3 linked regions of the Paraglaciecola sp. L3A3 genome follow. The protein of the gene in region 1 interacts with the protein of each later gene in a pairwise test. Links are inferred from orthologs where the notes say so. Each region holds a gene or a part of one and is shown in the gene's direction. Other genes may lie near its edges.

Region 1 (3,060 bases):
ACACGCTCATCTTTAAGTGCTGAAATACAACGAGCAAATACTGATTCTGCAATTAAAGTAAGTGGAACACCTAAATCAAGAGCAACAACACCAGTCCATTTGCCTGTGCCTTTTTGGCCAGCGGTATCTAGGATTTTTTCTACTAATGGACCACCATCTTCATCTTTATAAGCTAAGATGTCACGAGTGATTTCAACTAAATAGCTATCTAGTTCAGTAGTGTTCCACTCTTTAAATACTTCATGCATTTCATCTGCAGACATACCTAATACTTCTTTCATTATTTGGTATGCTTCACACAATAGTTGCATATCGCCATATTCGATACCGTTATGTACCATCTTAACAAAATGACCTGCGCCATTTTCGCCAACATAATCGCAACAAGGTGAACCGTCTTCTACTTTGGCTGAAATATCTTGAAAGATAGGCTTAACTGCTTGCCATGCTTCAAGTGATCCACCAGGCATGATTGATGGGCCTTTTAATGCGCCTTCTTCTCCACCTGAAACACCTGCACCAACAAAGTTAATACCTTTTTCTGCACAGTATTTTTCACGACGGATTGTGTCTGGGAAATGTGTATTACCACCATCAATGATGATATCGCCTTTATCTAATAAAGGTAAAAGTTGCTCAATTGTTGCATCAACTGGCGCACCAGATTTCACCATGATCATTATTTTTCTAGGAGTGGCGAGAGACTGCACCAACTCTTCAACTGAATACGCACCACGAATAGTTTCGCCTTTTGCGCGGCCATTAATAAAGTTTTCTACTTTATCGGTTGAACGATTATACGCCGTGACGGTATACCCTTTACTGGCCATGTTTAAAATTAGGTTTTCGCCCATAACAGCTAGGCCAATCAGCCCAATATCAGATAGAGTTTTCATAAAATTCCAATTTATAATTTTAATTTAAAGAGTGTTAAGTAACCGAAGTTATTTTATGCCCTTTGAAGACCGCACTCCCCAAAGCTCAAATTTCGGACTGTGAGCATTTTACTCACTATTGACTACGTTAACATCCCTGAATCAAATAAAAATAAGAATGCAATCGAATAAGAAATACTGATTTCTCTTTTACTGGTCATACAACTTCTTGTAAAGGCTATGTTTTTAACTGATTTATTTATCTTAAACTTAACCATTATTTAATCAGTCTATGTGGAATTACTCCAGATAAGGCGAAGAATCGATGACTTATGGTTATAACGCTTTTAAAGCCTGAAAAACCTCGGCATAATAAGTTCACTTAAAACTACTGGGAGGCTAAAAATGAAATGGGTTACAGCTATTTTAATTTGTCTATTCAGTATGTTGCAATATCGATTATGGTTTGGCAAAAATAGTGTGCCAGATTTTATGTTGAAAAAAGAACAAGTGGCCATTCAAGTTACACAAAACTCAAATCTTAAACAACGTAACAGTTTATTAAAAGCGGATATTCAAGATCTTAAAATGGGTCTGGATGCTGCTGAAGAAAAAGCTCGTAATGGTTTAGGTTTAATTAAACAAGGCGAGACGTTTTACCGTATTTTGCCGTCTGAACAATAATTTAATGTCATTTATTCCACAATATTCAATCATCATACCTGCAGCCGGTATCGGCAAACGTATGCAATCTGTGGTGCCGAAGCAATATTTACTACTTGCTGGAAAAACCATAATCGAACAAACCATTTCAGGTTTATTGGCTCATCCACAAATAAAACGTGTGGTTATCGTATTAAGCGCCAAAGATGAAACGTTCCACACATTGCCTGTGGCGAATGATCCCCGAGTTGAAACTACTATAGGGGGAAAAGAACGTTCAGACTCTGTGTTAGCTGGTTTACATTATTTATCTAACAGCCATGAAAAGTGGGTATTGGTGCATGATGCTGCTCGCCCTTGTTTACTACACAAAGATTTAACTCGTTTACTCAGGCTTGCAGAAAAAAGCGATCTAGGTGGAATTTTAGCTACGCCAGTGCGAGATACCATGAAACGAGCCAATGCAAATAATTTAGTTGCTCATACTGAACCTAGAGAAAACCTGTGGCATGCACTCACTCCTCAGTTTTTTATGTTGGAACAATTGAGAAACGCGTTAATTAAAGCGGCAGAAAATAACATTGTTATTACTGACGAGGCTTCGGCGATCGAGTATGTACAGCAAGGTGTGCACATAGTCGAGGGGTGTGCTTCCAATATAAAAGTCACTAAACCTGAAGATTTATTGTTAGCTGAATTTTATTTAACTCAAAGAACCCTTAGTCACAAGGACAAAAAATGACAATTCGTATTGGTCATGGTTATGACGTACATAAATTTGGCGGAACTGGTCCTATTTATATTGCTGGTACTCAAATAGAGCATGAACAAGGATTAATAGCACACTCAGACGGTGACGTGGCTTTACATGCGCTATGCGATGCAATGTTAGGCGCATTAGCTTTAGGAGATATAGGTAAACATTTTCCAGATACTGATCCTAATTTATCTGGTGTGGACAGTAGAGTATTGCTGAGACATGTATATCAATTAGTCACTCAACGGCATTACCAATTAGGCAATTTAGATCTGACTATTGTGGCTCAAACGCCTAAAATGGCACCTCATATTGAATCTATGCGTAAAATTATCGCCAGTGATTTAGATGCAAACATTGACCAAATCAATGTAAAAGCGACAACCACTGAAAAGCTTGGCTTTGCAGGTCGTAAAGAAGGCATAGCTACATATGCTGTGGTGCTTTTAACTAAGAGCGAAAGTTAACTTTGTTAAATACAGACCATTGGCTTCATCAATACCCTAGTTTATCTATTTCAGGCCAGCTTAAAGCGGTAGCCGAAGATTTCCAAGTGACCGAAATATTAGGCTATGAACCTATAGGTGAAGGTGAGCACATATATTTATGGGTAGAAAAAATAGGTCTAAATACTGCATATTTAGCTGAACAACTAGCTAAATTTTGCAAACTGCCATTACGGAATGTTACTTATGCAGGGCGCAAGGATAAATATGCTAAGACCCAACAATGGTTTAGTGTGCATGTACCTGGCAAAGCAAGTTT
Region 2 (3,161 bases), 3.5 Mb from region 1 along the record:
GTCATTTGTGGATAAAAGTGGCATAAAGTGGATCAAAGTGTTCTTCGAGAGGTTATTTTGTTCATCACAGTTACTACTTAAGTTTCTTTTTAAAAATAAAAGGCAGGGGAATGTTCCGGGGCGCTAACGCAATCAGTCTAGATATTAAAGGGCGAGTTACTATACCTACAAGGTATAGGCAATCCCTGCTGGACGATTGTCAGGGGCAACTAGTTTGTACCATAGATACCCAACAGCCTTGTTTGCTGCTTTACCCATTGCCTGAATGGGAAGAAATCGAACTAAAATTAAGTCGTCTGTCAAGTATGAATCCCCACGAACGTCGTATGCAGCGTTTATTGTTGGGTTATGCGTCAGAGGGAGAAATGGATAAAAACGGGCGCTTTTTATTAGGCTCTCCACTACGACAACATGCCAAACTTGATAAACAAATAATGTTAGTCGGTCAGTTTAACAAATTTGAAATTTGGGATGCGGATATTTGGCAAAAACAAATTGATTTAGACGTAGCGACTGAACAAGAAGCTGATTTTGAACTAACCGAACGACTGCAGGATTTCTCACTTTAATGGATGCAACTTTTTCACATTTATCTGTCTTGTTACAGGAATCTATCGACGGTTTAGCTATTAAACCTGATGGCATCTACATGGATGCCACTTTTGGTCGTGGCGGTCATTCTAAACATATTTTGAGTCAACTATCTGCTCAAGGCCGTCTGATTGCTATTGATCGTGATCCTACTGCTATTAAAGCTGCCGAAGCCTTTGCGGGGGATCCACGTTTTTCTATTCATCATAGTGCGTTTTCTGATTTAGATAAAGTGGCAGAGGAATTAGGGCTTGTAGGTAAGATTGACGGTATATTAATGGATTTAGGTGTGTCATCTCCACAGTTAGATGATGCAGAAAGAGGCTTTAGTTTTATGCGTAAAGGGCCTCTTGATATGCGCATGGACACCAGCAAAGGATTGAGTGCTGCACAGTGGTTAGCCACAGCTGAAGAGCAAGATATCACCCAAGTTATTAAAGAATTTGGAGAAGAAAAATTTGGTAAACGTATTGCTCATGCAATCGTTAATACTAGGCAAGTTGCGCCAATTATCGACACTTTACAGTTAGCTGAAATTATCGATCAAGCTGTGCCGGTGAAAGATAAATTCAAACATCCAGCTACCCGTAGTTTTCAAGCCATTCGTATTTATATAAACAGTGAACTGGATGAAATAAAGACCGGGCTTAAGGCAGCACTGAATACATTGGCGCCTAGTGGCAGGTTGGCTGTTATTAGTTTTCATTCATTAGAAGATAGATTAGTGAAGCGCTTTATACGGGAACAAAGCCGAGGGTTAAATGTGCCTGCAGGCATGCCTATTATGCAAGCTGAGATTGACGCGGCAAAAGCAATGAAAGCGATTGGTAAAGCAATTAAACCCTCAGCCTTAGAATTACAACATAATATACGGGCCAGAAGTTCGGTGCTCAGAGTCGCAGAGAAGTTATGAAAACGGCCACTTCAAACTTCAACCTACTCAGTTTTATACTTGCTGATTTAGCCCGCCATCCAGTGCGGGTTTTGTTGTTTCTAGCGGTACTAGTTAGTGCTGCGCTAGTTATTCTGAGTGCCCACCATAATCGTCAAATGTCGATGGCGATAGAACGCTTAATGCAAGAGCAAGATCGGCTGGATGTTGAGTGGCGTAATTTGGTTTTAGAACAAAGTGCTTTAGCTGAACATAACCGGATTGAAAACTTAGTTAAAAAGCAGCTGGATATGCATCGACCTTCACCAAGTGAAGAAATTGTGGTGAGGATGAAATGAGCCGAATCACTAACCGTAAAAGCAATAAAACAATTACTCACGCTAAAACTAATAGTGTGCCTGAGTTATTGCGTTGGCGGTTTTTAGTGGTAATTGGCGCAATCATCTTAGTTTTTGTCGGACTTGGTGCTAGAGCGGTATATATTCAAATTATTGCTCCGGATCTATTGATAAAACGTGGTGATAACCGAACTTTGCGTGAGCGAGATAATCCTTTGCACAGAGGGTTGATCACAGATAGAAATGGCAAACAGTTGGCAGTTAGTGTCCCAGTACAGGCTGTGTGGGCGAACCCCGAAACGATAGCGGATGCCTTACAAGAATTACAAAAAAAAGCGGAAAAAGATCCCGAGTTTAATTTAGCTGCAAAGCTGGCGGCGAATGAAAAACGTTGGACTGCATTAGCGCAAATATTAGGTAAAGATGTTGAGTCTTTAAAAGATATGGTCAGCGATCCTGAAGACACTTTTGTTTATATTCAGCGTCAAGTTTCACCTGCTATGGCCAAATATGTACAACAACTTAAGTTATCGGGCGTACATTTACGCAATGAGTCGAGAAGATACTACCCCAGTGGTGAGGTTTCAGCCCATATTGTAGGTTTTACCAATGTTGACGATATTGGCATTGAAGGGGTTGAAAAGCTATATAACAAGTTGCTCACAGGAGCACGTGGCTCTCGAGTTATTCGTAAAGATGGCAAAAACCGTATGGTTGAGTTAATTGAATATAACGAAGGGGAAAAGCCTACTGATATTCAATTAACTATTGATCAAAGGATTCAAGCGATTGCCTACAAAGAATTAAAGCAGGCGGTTCAATATTATCGCGCGGCGTCTGGTTCGGCTGTAGTTGTGAGTGTTAAAACGGGTGAAATCCTAGCTTTAGTTAACAGTCCTTCATTTAACCCGAATAATTTATCTAGTGCCTTGCCACATAGGGTGCGTAATCGTGCGGTAACCGATGCTTATGAACCTGGTTCTTCAGTCAAACCTTTAGCGGTATTAAGTGCATTAGAATTTGGTTCTGCTGAAGTGGATACTATTATTGATACCTCGCCAGGTTGGATGCATTTAGGCGGCAATATCGTTCGAGATTCCCGCAATTACGGAAAAATTGATCTGACAGAAATTATTCGTAAGTCGAGTAATATGGGCACCTCAAAATTAGCCTTGTCTGTGCCTAAAGAGTTTTTGATTGATATGTATTACAACGTAGGTTTGATGAGCGATAGCGGGGCAAATCTAATGGGCGAAATTAGCGGTATATTTAATGAGCGTAATCGTTGGTCAGATTTTGAATTATCTACCTTATCTTTTGGTTATGGTATTTCAGTCACG
Region 3 (3,161 bases), 3.5 Mb from region 1 along the record:
CAATTAGAACCGATTTATGTTTCTGATATTCATGAATTACCCAAATTATTAGCTAAAACCTTGAATGACCAAGATATAGTCTTGACCCAAGGCGCTGGGAATATTGGTCAAATAGCTAAGTTCTTACAAAAAACCGAATTAAAGCCCGATTTGTTAAGTAAAGGGCTAGAGCAATGATTGAGCTAAGCAATAAAACAGCCGCTGATTATGGCAAAGTAGCCGTTATGTTAGGGGGGACTTCTGCCGAACGTGAAGTGTCTCTCAACTCAGGTAAAGCTATGTTAGCAGGCTTGCAACAAATGGGGGTGAACGCTTATGCCTTTGATCCAGCAGAGCGTGCATTAACAGAGCTATTAACAGAAAAATTTGACCGTGTGGTCATTGCTTTGCATGGCCGTGGAGGAGAAGACGGATCCTTGCAAGGTGCATTACAATTACTTAATTTACCTTACACGGGGACCGGCGTTTTAGGCTCTGCTTTATGTATGGACAAGATCCGCAGTAAACAAATTTGGCAAAGTCTAGGTTTACCCACAGCAAATTACAAAATTGCTGATAAAAGAAGCTTTGATGCAGGATCATGCGGGGCTATAATGGCCAGCTTAGGGGAAGAAGTAATGGTTAAACCTGCGCAAGAGGGATCTAGCATAGGTATGGCCCGAGTGAAAAATGCGCTACAACTAGAAACTGCCATTCAAGACGCTTTTAAATATGATAATAAAGTTTTGATTGAGCAGTTCGTTCATGGTTCAGAATATACTGTCAGCATATTGAATGGCAATGCTTTGCCATCGATTAGTATGTCTACCCCACGCGAATTTTATGATTATGCAGCTAAATATCAGTCTGATAACACCCTGTACTCTTGTCCAAGTGATTTATCCGTAGAGGAAGAAAGCCATTTAGCTGAATTGGCTTTAGAAGCATTTGATGCGGTTGCGGGTTCTGGTTGGGGACGTGTCGACTTCATGCGTGATCAGTTAGGACGTTTTTATTTGTTAGAGGCAAATACAGCACCTGGGATGACTGAAAAAAGTTTAGTGCCAATGGCTGCAAAACAGGCTGGGTTCAGTTTCGCGGAGTTATCATTTGCAGTGCTTACGACTTCGGATCAAATAAGATGAGTGATTTGCCATCATTAGATAAGCCAAATAAAGGTCCTCAGTTTTATCTGGGACTTGTATTTTTTATCATAGTGATGGTGCTGTTGATTTTTGCAGGCTTAAAATTGCATGCTTGGTTAGAGGATGAACAACAAGCGCCTGTGCAAGAAATTTTTATTTCTGGAGACAGACATTTTATTGAAGATCAACAAATTGAAAATTTGGTTAGGCGCACGCAGCCAGGTAGTTTTTTTGAACTTGATGTGGAAGCAACCCATCAAATTGTCGAAGCAATGCCTTGGGTGTATCGAGCTTCAGTAAGGAAACGTTGGCCCAGCGGCTTGGAAATATATGTTGTAGAACAGAAACCTGCTGCGATATGGAATGGAGACATGTTGTTAAATCAGTATGGTGATTCATTTAATGCCCAACTAGATGAAGACGATCTAGTTATGAGTTCGCAGCTACCCAATTTGTTTGGGCCTGGAGGCAGTGAACAAACAGCCTTGCAAGGCTATAAAAATATGCAGTCTTTGTTAGATGTAACTGGGTTACATATTATAGAAATGTTTTTAAGTGAAAGATTTGCTTGGAATTTACAATTAAATAATGGCGTGAAGTTAAATTTAGGTCGCACTGAATTTATCGATAGATTGCAGAGGTTTGTGGATTTATTACCACTAATTTCAAAACAAAATAAACAAATTGATTACGTAGATTTACGTTATGACACTGGTTTGGCTGTAGGTTGGAAAACCTTAGATAAAGCCGCCTAACACTAAAATTAAAGAGAGTTATATACCGTGAGAATGAAGCAATATGTCTAAAGGTACAGAAAGAAAGCTGATAGTTGGCTTAGACATAGGCACCAGTGATGTAAAAGCTGTTGTAGGTGAATTGTTAGACGACAACTCTATTAGCATTGTTGGAGTAGGCACTCATTCATCCAAAGGTATGGATAAAGGCGGTGTGAACGACCTGAATATGGTGGTCAAATCTGTTAAGCGTGCTGTGCATGAAATGGAATTAATGGCTGATTGTAGTGTTTCATCAGTCTTTATGTCTATTTCTGGTCGACATGTTAAGTGCCAAAATGAAAGTGGCATGGTACCGATTAATAATCAGGAAGTGACCCAAGAAGATGTTGATAATGTAGTGCATGCTGCTCGTTCTGTGCCTATTGCAGCTGAGCGTCGTTTATTACACGTACTACCTCAAGAATTCACTATTGATGTGCAAGAAGGAATAAAAAATCCTATTGGTATGTCAGGCGTCAGAATGGAAGCCCAAGCGCATATTATTACTTGTGCTGATGATATGGCAAAAAATTTAGTCAAATGTGTTGAACGTTGTGACTTAGTCGCTGATCAGTTGATATTTTCAGCTCTAGCATCGAGTTATGCTGTGGTCACAGATGATGAAAAAGAATTAGGTGTGTGTGTGGTTGATATTGGTGGTGGCACCATAGATTTAGTGGTTTATACCGATGGGGCCATTCGTCATACGGCAGTGATCCCGGCTGCGGGTAATCAAATAACCAGTGATATAGCGAAAATATTTCGCACGCCAATTAGCCATGCCGAAGAAATAAAAATTAACTACGCCTGTGCTTTAAAAGACATGGTGAGTATGGAAGAAAGTATTGAAGTACATAGTGTTGGTGGTCGTCCTTCAAGAGCTATGTCGAGACATACTCTGGCTGAGGTAATTGAACCTCGATACCAAGAATTGTTTGAACTGGTACACGATGAAATTCGTAGCAGTGGTTTAGAAGAACAAATCGCCGCAGGTATTGTGTTAACAGGTGGGACCGCGAAAATGGAAGGGGCTGTAGAATTTGCTGAAGAAATTTTCCAAATGCCAGTTCGTGTCGGCGCACCATTGGCAATGAAAGGCTTATCAGAATATGTAGAAGACGCTAAGTTTGCTACTGCTGTAGGGTTATTACAGTACGGCAAAGAACACTTAGTTAATCAATTGAGTGCCAAAAACAAAACCAGCGATGGTGTTTGGCAAAGAATTAAAAGTTGGTTTAATAACGAGTTTTAATCACTCGTA

The links.
Region 2: the proteins of ftsB (region 1) and ftsL interact in binary tests that used the Escherichia coli proteins (3 or more experiments, as listed by UniProt). The link is inferred for Paraglaciecola sp. L3A3 from one-to-one orthologs.
Region 3: the proteins of ftsB (region 1) and GQR87_RS17915 interact in binary tests that used the Escherichia coli proteins (3 or more experiments, as listed by UniProt). The link is inferred for Paraglaciecola sp. L3A3 from one-to-one orthologs.

Annotation. Positions count from the first base shown.
Region 1 is NZ_CP047023.1:857,054-860,113, forward strand. What follows is about bases 22-2,919. They hold ftsB (cell division protein FtsB), read left to right. Parts: upstream 22-1,280; coding sequence 1,281-1,559; downstream 1,560-2,919. Other genes in these bases: gnd (decarboxylating NADP(+)-dependent phosphogluconate dehydrogenase), read right to left, coding at 22-896; ispD (2-C-methyl-D-erythritol 4-phosphate cytidylyltransferase), read left to right, coding at 1,564-2,280; ispF (2-C-methyl-D-erythritol 2,4-cyclodiphosphate synthase), read left to right, coding at 2,277-2,762; truD (tRNA pseudouridine(13) synthase TruD), read left to right, coding at 2,765-2,919. Outside these bases: more of gnd, read right to left, coding at 1-21; more of truD, read left to right, coding at 2,920-3,060. UniProt on the Escherichia coli protein: Essential cell division protein. May link together the upstream cell division proteins, which are predominantly cytoplasmic, with the downstream cell division proteins, which are predominantly periplasmic.
Region 2 is NZ_CP047023.1:4,320,442-4,323,602, reverse strand. What follows is about bases 162-3,160. They hold ftsL (cell division protein FtsL), read left to right. Parts: upstream 162-1,500; coding sequence 1,501-1,821; downstream 1,822-3,160. Other genes in these bases: GQR87_RS17960 (penicillin-binding protein 2), read left to right, coding at 1,818-3,160; rsmH (16S rRNA (cytosine(1402)-N(4))-methyltransferase RsmH), read left to right, coding at 569-1,504; mraZ (division/cell wall cluster transcriptional repressor MraZ), read left to right, coding at 162-569. Outside these bases: more of mraZ, read left to right, coding at 111-161; more of GQR87_RS17960, read left to right, coding at 3,161-3,161. UniProt on the Escherichia coli protein: Essential cell division protein. May link together the upstream cell division proteins, which are predominantly cytoplasmic, with the downstream cell division proteins, which are predominantly periplasmic.
Region 3 is NZ_CP047023.1:4,307,766-4,310,926, reverse strand. The notes cover bases 1-2,999. They hold GQR87_RS17915 (cell division protein FtsQ/DivIB), read left to right. Parts: upstream 1-1,120; coding sequence 1,121-1,879; downstream 1,880-2,999. Other genes in these bases: ftsA (cell division protein FtsA), read left to right, coding at 1,923-2,999; GQR87_RS17920 (D-alanine--D-alanine ligase), read left to right, coding at 174-1,124; murC (UDP-N-acetylmuramate--L-alanine ligase), read left to right, coding at 1-177. Also shown: more of ftsA, read left to right, coding at 3,000-3,152. UniProt on the Escherichia coli protein: Essential cell division protein. May link together the upstream cell division proteins, which are predominantly cytoplasmic, with the downstream cell division proteins, which are predominantly periplasmic. May control correct divisome assembly.